Regions from separate parts of the Saezia sanguinis genome, predicted to be linked through region 2. Evidence: predicted binding sites of a transcription regulator. Region 2 holds the regulator's gene; the other holds the start of a gene.
What was found. The regulator FNR, encoded in region 2, switches genes on or off when oxygen is low (the NO sensors DNR and NnrR bind a similar motif). The targets are predictions, from matches to a motif close to TTGATNNNNATCAA.
Positions count from the first base shown of each region.

Region 1: a site for FNR is predicted at 2,822-2,835, ahead of frdA (fumarate reductase (quinol) flavoprotein subunit). Genes of this name have one in related genera too.

Region 1 covers NZ_CAWUGC010000016.1:58,922-64,293, forward strand. Annotated here, with positions in the region: gene AACY98_RS11035 (hypothetical protein) at 1-126, opposite strand, end outside; gene AACY98_RS11040 (succinate dehydrogenase/fumarate reductase iron-sulfur subunit) at 130-951, opposite strand; gene frdA (fumarate reductase (quinol) flavoprotein subunit) at 948-2,711, opposite strand; gene AACY98_RS11050 (S24 family peptidase) at 3,088-3,813, opposite strand; gene AACY98_RS11055 (YdcH family protein) at 4,059-4,280, shown strand; gene cysE (serine O-acetyltransferase) at 4,381-5,139, opposite strand; gene AACY98_RS11065 (RNA methyltransferase) at 5,184-5,372, opposite strand, start outside.
Region 2 covers NZ_CAWUGC010000019.1:134,429-139,800, reverse strand. Annotated here, with positions in the region: gene rplQ (50S ribosomal protein L17) at 1-133, shown strand, start outside; tRNA gene AACY98_RS14235 (tRNA-Arg) at 482-558, shown strand; gene AACY98_RS14230 (hypothetical protein) at 725-958, opposite strand; gene AACY98_RS14225 (IclR family transcriptional regulator) at 1,282-2,064, opposite strand; gene AACY98_RS14220 (DUF192 domain-containing protein) at 2,364-2,840, opposite strand; gene fnr (fumarate/nitrate reduction transcriptional regulator Fnr) at 3,026-3,742, opposite strand; gene hemN (oxygen-independent coproporphyrinogen III oxidase) at 4,088-5,372, shown strand, end outside.

The DNA of each region.
Region 1 (5,372 bases), on a different contig from region 2:
CATCAGGTTGATGACATACAGCCCGATCAGCACACAACTGAACTCACGCACCATGTAACGGCGGTAGTAGGAGTTTTTGGTAAACCAGTCATTGGGCATTTCCCGTTTAAAAGGTTTTCGACTCATGGCTTATCCCTCCTTCTTCTCTGCGGCTTTACTGCCGCCAGACAACAGATTGCCTGCCCAGTACATCAGGCCGCGCGACTTATTCTGCTGAATACTGCCACCCGGATCCACATGCTTGGGACACACTTCGGAGCAGTATCCAACGAATGTACAGGGCCACACGCCATTTTCCTGATACAGCACCGGCTTACGCTCTGCCTCGCCCTCATCGCGCGAATCGTAGTTATAGCGTGTCGCCAGCGCAATCGTGGCCGGGCCTAAAAATTCCACATTCATCGCCACCTGCGGACAGGCCGAGTAGCACAACATGCAGTTGATGCACATAGTCAGCTCTTTGAACTTGGCCAGTTGTGCCGGCGTCTGCATGTACTCCTGCGGTTTGCCGTCTTCGCCCACTGCTATTTCCGCACCCGTTTTACGGATGATGTAAGGCTTGATCGACTCCAGCTTTTGCAGGAAAGGATCAATATTGACCACCAGATCTTTTTCAATATCGAAATTATCCAGCGGATCAACCCTCAGTTTCTTTGTGCCTTCCGGGTAGTCACGAATGAACGTGGAGCAGGCCAGTTTGGGCTCACCATTGACAACCACCCCGCACGATCCGCATACAGCCATGCGGCATGACCAGCGGAAAGTCAGTGAGGAATCCAGGTGATCCTTGATGTATTGCAGCGCTTCCAGAATGGAGGTTTCATTCTTCCAGGGCACATCAAACACCTGTGTCCATGGAACCGGGTCGACATCCGGACGGTAACGCAAAACCTCTATCTGGATCGTCTTTTCAGATGCGGCATCGTGTGTTGTATTTTTGACATCACTCATTTCGTTTCCTCACCTTCTGCACCATAAACGCGTTTGGCAGGTTGCGACTTGGTAATCTTCACCGGGCTGTAATCAATCTTGGGTACAGTGCCTTGCTGGTAAAAAGCCAGTGTGTGTTGCAGGAAATTGACGTCATCACGCTCTGTCGCATCCAGACGCTGGTGCGAGCCGCGCGACTCTTTGCGGTTCAGCGCTGAATAGGCCATGGTCTGCGCGACATCCAGTGTATAACCCAGCTCGATTGTTGAGAGCCAGTCGGTATTGAACACCTGCGATTTGTCGTTGACTCGCACATGGCGATAGCGCTCTTTCAGTTCTGCCAGCTTGTCAATGGTTTTCTGAATCCCTTGAGCGTCGCGGTAAATACCCACGCCTTCTTCCATCGTGTCGCCCATTTCATCGCGAATCGCAGCCGGGTTTTCTGTTCCCTTGCCATCCAGCAGGCTGGTAAATTCGCCAAACCGTTTCTGTGCCTGGCTCAGCAGTTGCTGTGCATCCACTCCTGCGTGCGCTTGTGCGTATTTGGCGGCCTGCTCACCGGCCACCTTACCAAACACCACAATTTCCGCCAGTGAGTTGGAACCCAGACGGTTAGCACCGTGCAAACCCACGGAAGCACATTCACCTACAGCAAACAGCCCCGGCATGCGCGTTGCCGTCACACCATCGGTTTCAATACCGCCCATGGTGTAATGCACCACCGGGCGCACCGGCACTGGATCTTTCACCGGGTCCACCCCGGCAAACTGCTCAGCCAGCTCACAAATCAGCGGCAGACGTTCATGCAGGTGTTTTTCACCCAAGTGCCGCATGTCCAGATAAACCGCATCCCCCAGCGGGGTTTCAATGACGCGGCCTTTTTTCTGTTCATGCCAGAAAGCCTGCGACACCTTGTCGCGCGGACCTAGTTCCATGTATTTGTTTTTAGGCTGGCCAACCGGTGTTTCCGGGCCCATACCGTAGTCCTGCAGGTAGCGGTAACCATCCTTATTGACCAGAATACCGCCTTCACCGCGGCAGCCTTCCGTCATCAGAATACCGGAACCAAGCAAACCTGTCGGGTGATACTGGACAAACTCCATATCGCGCAACGGTACGCCATGCCGGTAGGCAATGGCCATGCCATCGCCTGTGACAATACCACCGTTGGTATTGAAACGGTAACAGCGCCCGGCACCACCGGTCGCCAGCACCACCGCAGGCGCACTGATCAGCCGAGGCTCACCGTTTTTCATGTCAAAGCACAACACGCCGTTTACCTTGCCATCTTCCACCATCAGGTCCATGACAAAATGTTCGTCAAAACGGTGGATGCTCGGAAACTGTATTGAGGTCTGGAACAGCGTATGCAGAATATGGAAGCCGCTTTTATCGGCCGCAAACCAGGTGCGGGGAATTTTCATGCCGCCAAAGCGGCGCACGTTCACATGCCCATCGGGCTGACGGCTCCAGGGGCAACCCCAGTGCTCCAGCTGAACCATTTCAGTGGCTGAATTCTGCACAAAATAATCAACCACATCCTGTTCGCACAGCCAGTCGCCGCCGGAAACAGTGTCATTAAAATGGTATTCCAGTGAGTCATCGTCACGCACCACTGCCGCAGCACCACCCTCGGCTGCCACGGTGTGACTGCGCATCGGATAGACTTTGGAAATGAGAGCAACTTTCAGATCGGGGAGCGTCCTGGCAATCTCTATGGCGGCACGCAACCCACCACCTCCGGCTCCCACAATGGCAACATCTGCGTTATAAGTCTGCATAATGGCCTTTCTCCAGCATATTCATCGTATATGCAAGCAAGTTGATATTTTTGTTTTACCCTGTCCTCTTTATTCTCAGACCTATTTGAGCATATCTCTAACAGACAAGTTTGACGATAATCACAAACAAAGGCAATCCGTCCTGCCTGAACAACAGGAGGATTCAACTAGCACGAGATGAAAATAATTATCATTTGAATGTCTGTGCAAACCCCACAGGTAAAACTATCATTCACATGAATCGCCTGACACGCTTTTCATGGCTAAACCTATCATAGCAGACTCAAATCTCTTCGCCAAAAATTACCCCTGAGCGCAACTCTTGAAAGCTCACACGGGTCAAAACACCGCCTCATTTTCCCCTCACAACGCATGGCTACAGCGCCTCACCCCGCCAGACCATCAACACCCGGCCCAGAATCTGGAAACTCATGGTTTTTTCATCCAGATCGAAAGCATCATAATCGGGGTTTTTGGCCTTGGCCCGCAGAAAATATCCTCCGCCCGGCTTGGGAATACGCTGCAACAGCCGGATGTAACCCTGCCCGTCAACATGGAAAAAATAGACCCCTTCCTTTTCAACTGCTGTGACACCCTGGTCAACCAGTAAAGGGTCTCCCGGATGGAATAAAGGGTGCATGGCCATGCCAAAACCCGTCAAAAGGCACAGCTTCTGAGGATGAGCACCCCTTACATTCTGTTGCAGCCACGACTGGCTGACCTGCCAGCTTTTGATCACGCCCGGCTGCCCCTCCAGCAACAGCGTCATGCCCGGCACTGAATCTGGCTGAAACTGCCTGATCAGCACACTGTCAATCGCAGGAATCTGAACCATGGAGCCAGCAGCATCGGCATGCGCCTGAAACACCACTTCCGCAGCAGACTGCTCCCAAAAGCCCAGTGGCAGGTCAAACGCTTTATTGCAGGCCTTCATGATTTCCAGCCCAACGCCTTTACGTCCCTTTTTATCCACCGGATACAGCAGCCTGCTGACATAAGACACGTCTTTGCCGATCCGCCTGGCAAGCACCGAGATACTGCCATCACACAGCTCCGCTCTGATGCGGTTGAGCAGTTGCTGTTCATTGGTGTATTCTTCCATGAGCCTCTCTCCCCATCAGAAATTGTTGCGGCAGACATGTATGCCTGAACCGAAGAATAAAACACAGCGTTTTCATCTGTCAATTCAGCGCCGGATTTATTCATACCTCATGGTATTGAGAATACCCCATGCGGCCTGCTCGTCGGCTACAATTGAATCAAGGTCATTTATGATGGCTGCGGTCTTCTACAAGACTATTCCCGCATCCATTTACCTTCCTTCAATATTCTGCACAAGGAGCCGCTATGTTTCCAGAGTACCGTGACCTGATATCCAAGCTTAAAAACACAGACCGCTATTTCGAAAGATTGTTTGAAAAACACAACGAACTCGACCACAAGATTTCCAATATGGAAGCTGGCCGTGAAGTTGATACTTCCGTGAGAGTAGAGACCCTGAAAAAAGAAAAGCTGCGCCTGAAAGATGAAATGCTGACCATTCTCAAAAAACACAGCGCATCCGCCTGAACCGGGCGGTTCACATCTATTGGACTGACTCAAAACTCACCATTGACCGCTTATGCTTTGCCATCACAACCGGCAAAGCATAAGACGTTTGATACTTACATTACTTCAGCTTTTCCAGCGGTGCTGCATCAAACTTGTTCTGATGCGCCTGCTGCGGAATCTCAATATCATGCTCGCGCGCAATGCACTCAAGCACCTGCCACAATAATTCAATCTGCTGCGCATGGCTTGTCATCCCACCAACCAAAGCATCCGTGGCCTCGGCGATCGGGTCTTTTTCCTGCGTGACAGCATAGGCTTTAAACTCTTCCGTCTGTTGCGGCTGCTTGGGTGCTTTCTCGTCTTCCTGGGTAATGATTCTGGCCGGGTTGCCCACAGCCGTGGCCCCGGAAGGTACCTCGCGCACCACCACCGCAGCAGAACCGATTTTGGCACTATCTCCCACCGTGAACCCGCCAAGCACCATGGCATTGGCCCCCACGATCACCCCCTTGCCCAGCGTCGGGTGCCGCTTGGTACCGCGAAACAATGTGGTGCCGCCCAGCGTTACACCCTGATAAATCGTGCAGTCATCGCCGACTTCAGCCGTCTCACCAATCACAACCCCCATGCCATGATCGATAAAAACACGCCGCCCCAGTTGCGCCGCCGGGTGAATTTCAATGCCGGTCAGCCAGCGCGCCATCTGTGAAATAAAGCGCCCCAGCCACTTGAAATTATGCCGCCAGCAGGCGTTGGCCCAGCGGTGCATCATCACTGCATGCAGCCCCGGATAGCAGGTCAGCACCTCCCATCGGCTGCGCGCAGCCGGATCACGCTCCAAAATGCAATTGATATCTTCTCTAAGCCGTGCAAACATGAGTGACTCTTTTCGTTGTAATGGCTAATCCTTGCCGCCTGTTGCTAATTGTCGCTGCAATTGTGTACCTGCGACTGTAGTATGGCTCTGGCAATGCCGCGCAGAATATGCGCCTCTTCCTCTCTGAGCCCGGTGCGGTTGAGCATCTGGTTCAACCGCGGCATCAGCTTTTTAGGTGCTGCCGGATCCAGAAAACCAATCGACACCAACGCCTCTTCCCAATGCTGCAACAC
Region 2 (5,372 bases):
CGGTTATCGCATTGGCGACAATGCACCGATGGCCATCATTGAGCTGGTTGACCGTCCTGAGCTGGATGATGTACCTGCAGCCGCAGATGAGAAGGCTGCAGCGGCTCCGGCAGAAGCTAAAGCCAGCGAATAACGGCAAAGATTGGGAAGAGGCCTCTATAAAGAAGCTTCTTCTTGATTAAGAAAAGCCAGAGAGTGATCTCTGGCTTTTTTGTTGCATCCTTCTGATAAGTTTCTGGTGCGCTGCTGGGGCTGTTTGTTTTCAAAACAGAAAATAATACGGACATTTGAATATCAAAATAAAGAATTATTCAGTCGCCAGACGAAATGATTTTTATGGTTTTCTGTTCAGAAAAGCGGGCTTTGATTTGACCGATAGCTGAGGATCAGGCAGGTGTTTTTTAAGCGTTTGCCTGAATGCATAATGATAGAGAAAATGCTTGCAAATTAAATATGAGCCTATTATAATTTACGATTCACAGCGGCTGTAGCTCAGTTGGATAGAGTACTTGGCTACGAACCAAGGGGTCGTGGGTTCGAATCCTGCCAGCCGCACCAAATATGAAAAAGCACTTTCTTGAAGAAAGTGCTTTTTTTATGAACATTTCAACGGTTATCGCTAGCAGGTTCTTCAACGGATGGCAGTTTAAGAAAATGAGTGGCGGATCAGTTTATGAATATCCCCTGGCGCACAGAACATCTACACGCGTACGGGGGGCATATCTTACCAGCCGCGGCGGTGTCTCAACGGGTCTTTTACCCATGCAATGCCTTCTTTGGTGGCGTAGACTTTAGCGGCCTGCTCATCCGTAAAACGGTGGACAAAACGGACAATCCGGTCCAAAGAGGTGCTTCCGTGCCCGGCTCGGATCGAAACGGAAGATGAATAGCTGCCGTCAGGAAGTTGACGGATCAGTGGTGAAATGCAATATTTGCCAAGTTGTACCTGGTCGCTCATGTTTAAACTCCTTTTTGTTTTTGTTTGTAATGTGATTTTTATCACTTGGTGGATCTGATCTTAAAGTGAAAATATGTCAAATCAATGACATACTTACTTTTGTTAGACACCACTGTAAGGTGAGAGTTCCGAAAAATACGGCAGTACGGGTTTCCACTGAAGCAGGTCTGCTTGTACACGTAACCGCAATAGGGGTACTTAACCCATTTGGATGTCAGTGCAGAAAAAGGCGCGCTTAGGGCCTATGTGAAGAGTATGGCTGAAGCTGCTTAAGGGATAGTAGAATAGGTCTCTATTGATTAAATACAAGCAATGTGGGGCGCTTAAGGGGCTCCGCTGGCACGGTATCCCAATGTTCGAGAAATGGTCTGGCTGGCTTTCTGTAAAAGTTTTTGCCAGGCCGGGTTTAAACGGTCGGTGGGGGCTGAAATGGATAAGCCAGCGATCATTTTGCCTTCATCGTTGAAGATGCCTGTGCCATAACAACTCACACCAGGCTCCAGCTCTTCGTCGTCGCATGACAGGCCGTTGCGGCGAATCTGTGCCAGTTCACTTTCCAGCTCAGGCAATTTCTGAATGCTGTTCTGTGTATGGCTTTGTGCCAGGCGGCGCTGTGCATAAGCGTATATTTGTTGCGGCGTATCGTATGCCAAGAATAATTTCCCAACGGATGTCAGATGCAGCAGCGCATGCCCACCTATGGCCCGGACAACCTGCATGCCGGAGCGTTCATTGTATATACGCTCAATGTAGATAATTTCGTCGCCTTGCCGGATCGACAGGTTGACAGGTTGCTGCGTGAGCATATGCAGCTCACGCATGGGTGTTAACGAAACTTCATGCACACTGATTCGTGTTTTAACCAGATTCCCCAATTCCAGCAGCCGCATGCCAAGCCGGTACACACCAGACTGGGGATGTTCGACATAGCGGCCACAAACCAGATCATTCAGGATGCGGTGTACGGTGGAAGGGTGCAGGCCTGAAAGCTCGCTGATCTGTTTGAGTGAAACGGGTTCTTCGTGACTGGCCAGAATATTCAGTAGTGTGAATATGCGATCAATCACCTGAATGGATGGGCTATCAGAAGGGTTTTGTGTGTACATTGCCATTTGATATATTTTATATAGTGAAATTTATTTTGTATCACTTGAAAAATATCTCGCAGTGCACAATGATGTTTTTCAACCCCTGCTTTCCTGTTGCTGCAGAACGCCGGGGTTGTTTTCAGCAAGAACCGGTAATGCTGTTCTGCTTTTTTGTGGAGATGGGAAAGTGGTTTTTAAGATAAAAAACGATAAAAGCAACAAAAATTTTTTTGCAGAAAATGAGTTTTCAGCCTGTGAGAAAAGGCTTGAGTTATAAAAAAAATGCATAACTCAAAATTCTGGCATGGCGCGTGTGTTCAGAATGGATATCCGGTCAAACGTTTTCCGGCCAGTATGCCGTGCTTTTCAAACCAGCCCTGATGCATTTCCAGCACGTAGCGGACAGGCTTGTCCGAACAGTGGCTTTCTGTGCTTTGCGGCATCATGTCGGCAATGTTGACGATGGTGCCATCGTCCTGGATAAAGGCGGCAGACAGTGGCAACAAGGTGTTTTTCATCCAGAAACACTGTGTACGGGGTGTGTCAAAGATAAACAGCATGCCTTCGTTTTCCGGCATGCTTTCGCGCCACATCAGGCCAATCTGCTGCTGGTAAGGGGTTGCGGCGACCTGGACTTCAAGCCGGTACATGCCGGCAGACAGTTCAATACGGGGGAGGTTCAGTTGGGGTGAATTTGGCTGTGTTGCGGTTTGTGCCCAGGCGGCATGCATACAGAAAAGCCCGGCGATAAGTGCGCTGCACAATAAACGAGGTAATGAAAGAATGTTTGGCATGGGGTGCGCTCAATGCAAGTGGAGGATCTGTGCATTTTAGCAAATATGCGCACAATGGAGGTGCGGCTACTCCGGTCAGAGCATGTTTTTCGTTTGCAAGTCAGGCGTTCGAGTGAACTCCCGGAAACGTGGCGTAAAGAACCGTTGCTGTAAAATAACAGCAGGTTAGCAACAAATGATGCGAGTTATGCCGTTGCTGTCGTCAGGGCTTTCAGGCTTTCCGGGTCGGTGATGCGGATATGGCGCTGTTTAACCTGTAAAAAGCCATCTTCCTGAAATTTTGAAAAGGTTCGCGATACAGTTTCGAGCTTCAGGCCCAAGTAGCTGCCAATCTCTTCCCGTGTCATGCGCAGTACCAACTCATTGGCGGAAAAGCCGCGGGCGTGCAGGCGCTGTGTCAGGTTGAGCAAAAATGCAGCCAGCCGTTCTTCTGCCCGCATGCTGCCCAGCAACATCATCACACCCTGGTCGCGCACAATTTCGCGGCTCATCATACGGTGGACGTGGCGCTGCAGAATCGGGAATTCGCGGGATAGTGCTTCAATGCGCTCATAGGACAGTACGCACACTTCAGCATCTTCCAGGGCAATGGCGTCGCACATGTGGGCGTCACTGCACAAGCCGTCCAGGCCGACCAGCTCGCCGGCCATGTGAAAACCGGTCACCTGGTCGCGTCCGTCTTCAGATGTCAGGCAGGTTTTGAAAAAACCTGTACGGATGGCGTAAATTGCTGTGAAAGGATCGCCGGAGTGGAACAGAGCATGGCCACGGCCGATTTTACGGCGTGTGCTGACCACTTGATCCAGCCTCGACATTTCATCTTGGGTCAGACCAACTGGCATACACAGGTCACGCATATTGCAGTTGGAGCAAGCTACATTGGTGTGGGGGAATGATGCCATGACATTAATGCAAATGATGCAGGTTAGTTGTATTGGGTCAATAAAAACTGGAGCAGTATCTGTACAATGAAATTGTATAAAAATTTAGCTGTTATGAGATTTGCTCAAAATAGACGCAGATCAAACAGGTATGAAGCGATTGTAGCGCCAATGGAATAACTTGACTAAGATCAAGCCTATATTGTGCGTAAAATGGCACAGTGATTTTAGGGCTTATGTCACACTTTCCAGCAGAATATTGTTGGGCTCATGTGTGGGCTGCTTTGAAAGAAGTGGTATAGCAGCATGTATGATTGAGACAAGACCGATGAGGTCAACTTTTTATTACTACAAGAAGATAAGACGATGCAGCAACTTGTGATTACGCCGGAGCTTCTTCGACGCTATGATGTATCAGGGCCGAGGTATACCTCGTACCCTACTGCGGACCGGTTCGTGGAGGCTTTTGATGAAGCTGATTATCTGCAGGCGCTCACACAGCGCACTGTAGGGGCGATTGCGGCCAATCCGCTGTCCATTTATGTGCATATTCCTTTTTGTGAGTCTCTTTGTTATTACTGCGGCTGCAACAAGATTGTCACCAAGCATCATGAACGGGCCTTGCCCTACCTGGAAGGGTTGCTCAAGGAGATGGCGCTGGTTGCCAAGCAACTGGATAGCCGCCAGCGTGTGTCGCAGATTCATTTTGGCGGAGGTTCCCCGACTTTTCTGTCAGACGAAGAGCTGTCCCGGGTGATGTCCAAACTGCGTGAGCATTTTGAATTCATGGATAGCCTGGAATGCACCATTGAGGTGGACCCCAGGACGGTGTCGCGCGAGCGGCTGCAGAATCTGTGGGATATGGGGTTTAACCGTCTGAGTCTGGGCATTCAGGACTTTGACCATCAGGTTCAGCAGGCGATTCACCGTGTACAGAGTACGGAATCGGTGTTTGCGCTGATGCAGGCGGCACGTGACATCGGGTTCACGTCGATCAGTGTCGATTTGATTTACGGCTTGCCCAAACAGACGCAGGTATCATTTAATGAGACGCTTGATCAGATTGCGGTATTACGACCGGATCGCATTGCCGTATATGGTTATGCACATCTGCCCAGCCGGTTTAAACCGCAAAGGCGAATTCACAATGAGGATTTGCCCGACGGCGCAACCCGTCTGAATCTGATGAGTGAATCCATCAGCCGGTTGCAAAAGGCCGGTTACGAGTATATTGGAATGGACCACTTCGCCCTGCCGGAAGATAGCTTGAGCGTGGCCAAGCGGCATGGGCGCATGCACCGTAACTTCCAGGGTTACAGTACACATGCCGACTGTGACTTGATTGGCCTGGGTATTTCTGCCATTTCCAAGGTGGGCGCCGTATACAGCCAGAATGCCAAAGAGCTTGAAGACTATATGGACCAGGTGGAGCAGGGGCATCTGCCTGTTATGCGTGGTTACGCATTGGACCGTGATGATCTGGTCAGGCGAGCTGTGATCTCAGCCATTATGTGTCAGGGCGTGATCATCTATGAGTCAATAGAGCTTGCCTATCTGGTTGATTTCAAGAGCTATTTTGCAAAAGAGCTGGCACAGTTGCAACCTTTTGTCGAACAGGGGCTGATGGAGTTTGACGAAAATGGTTTCCGTG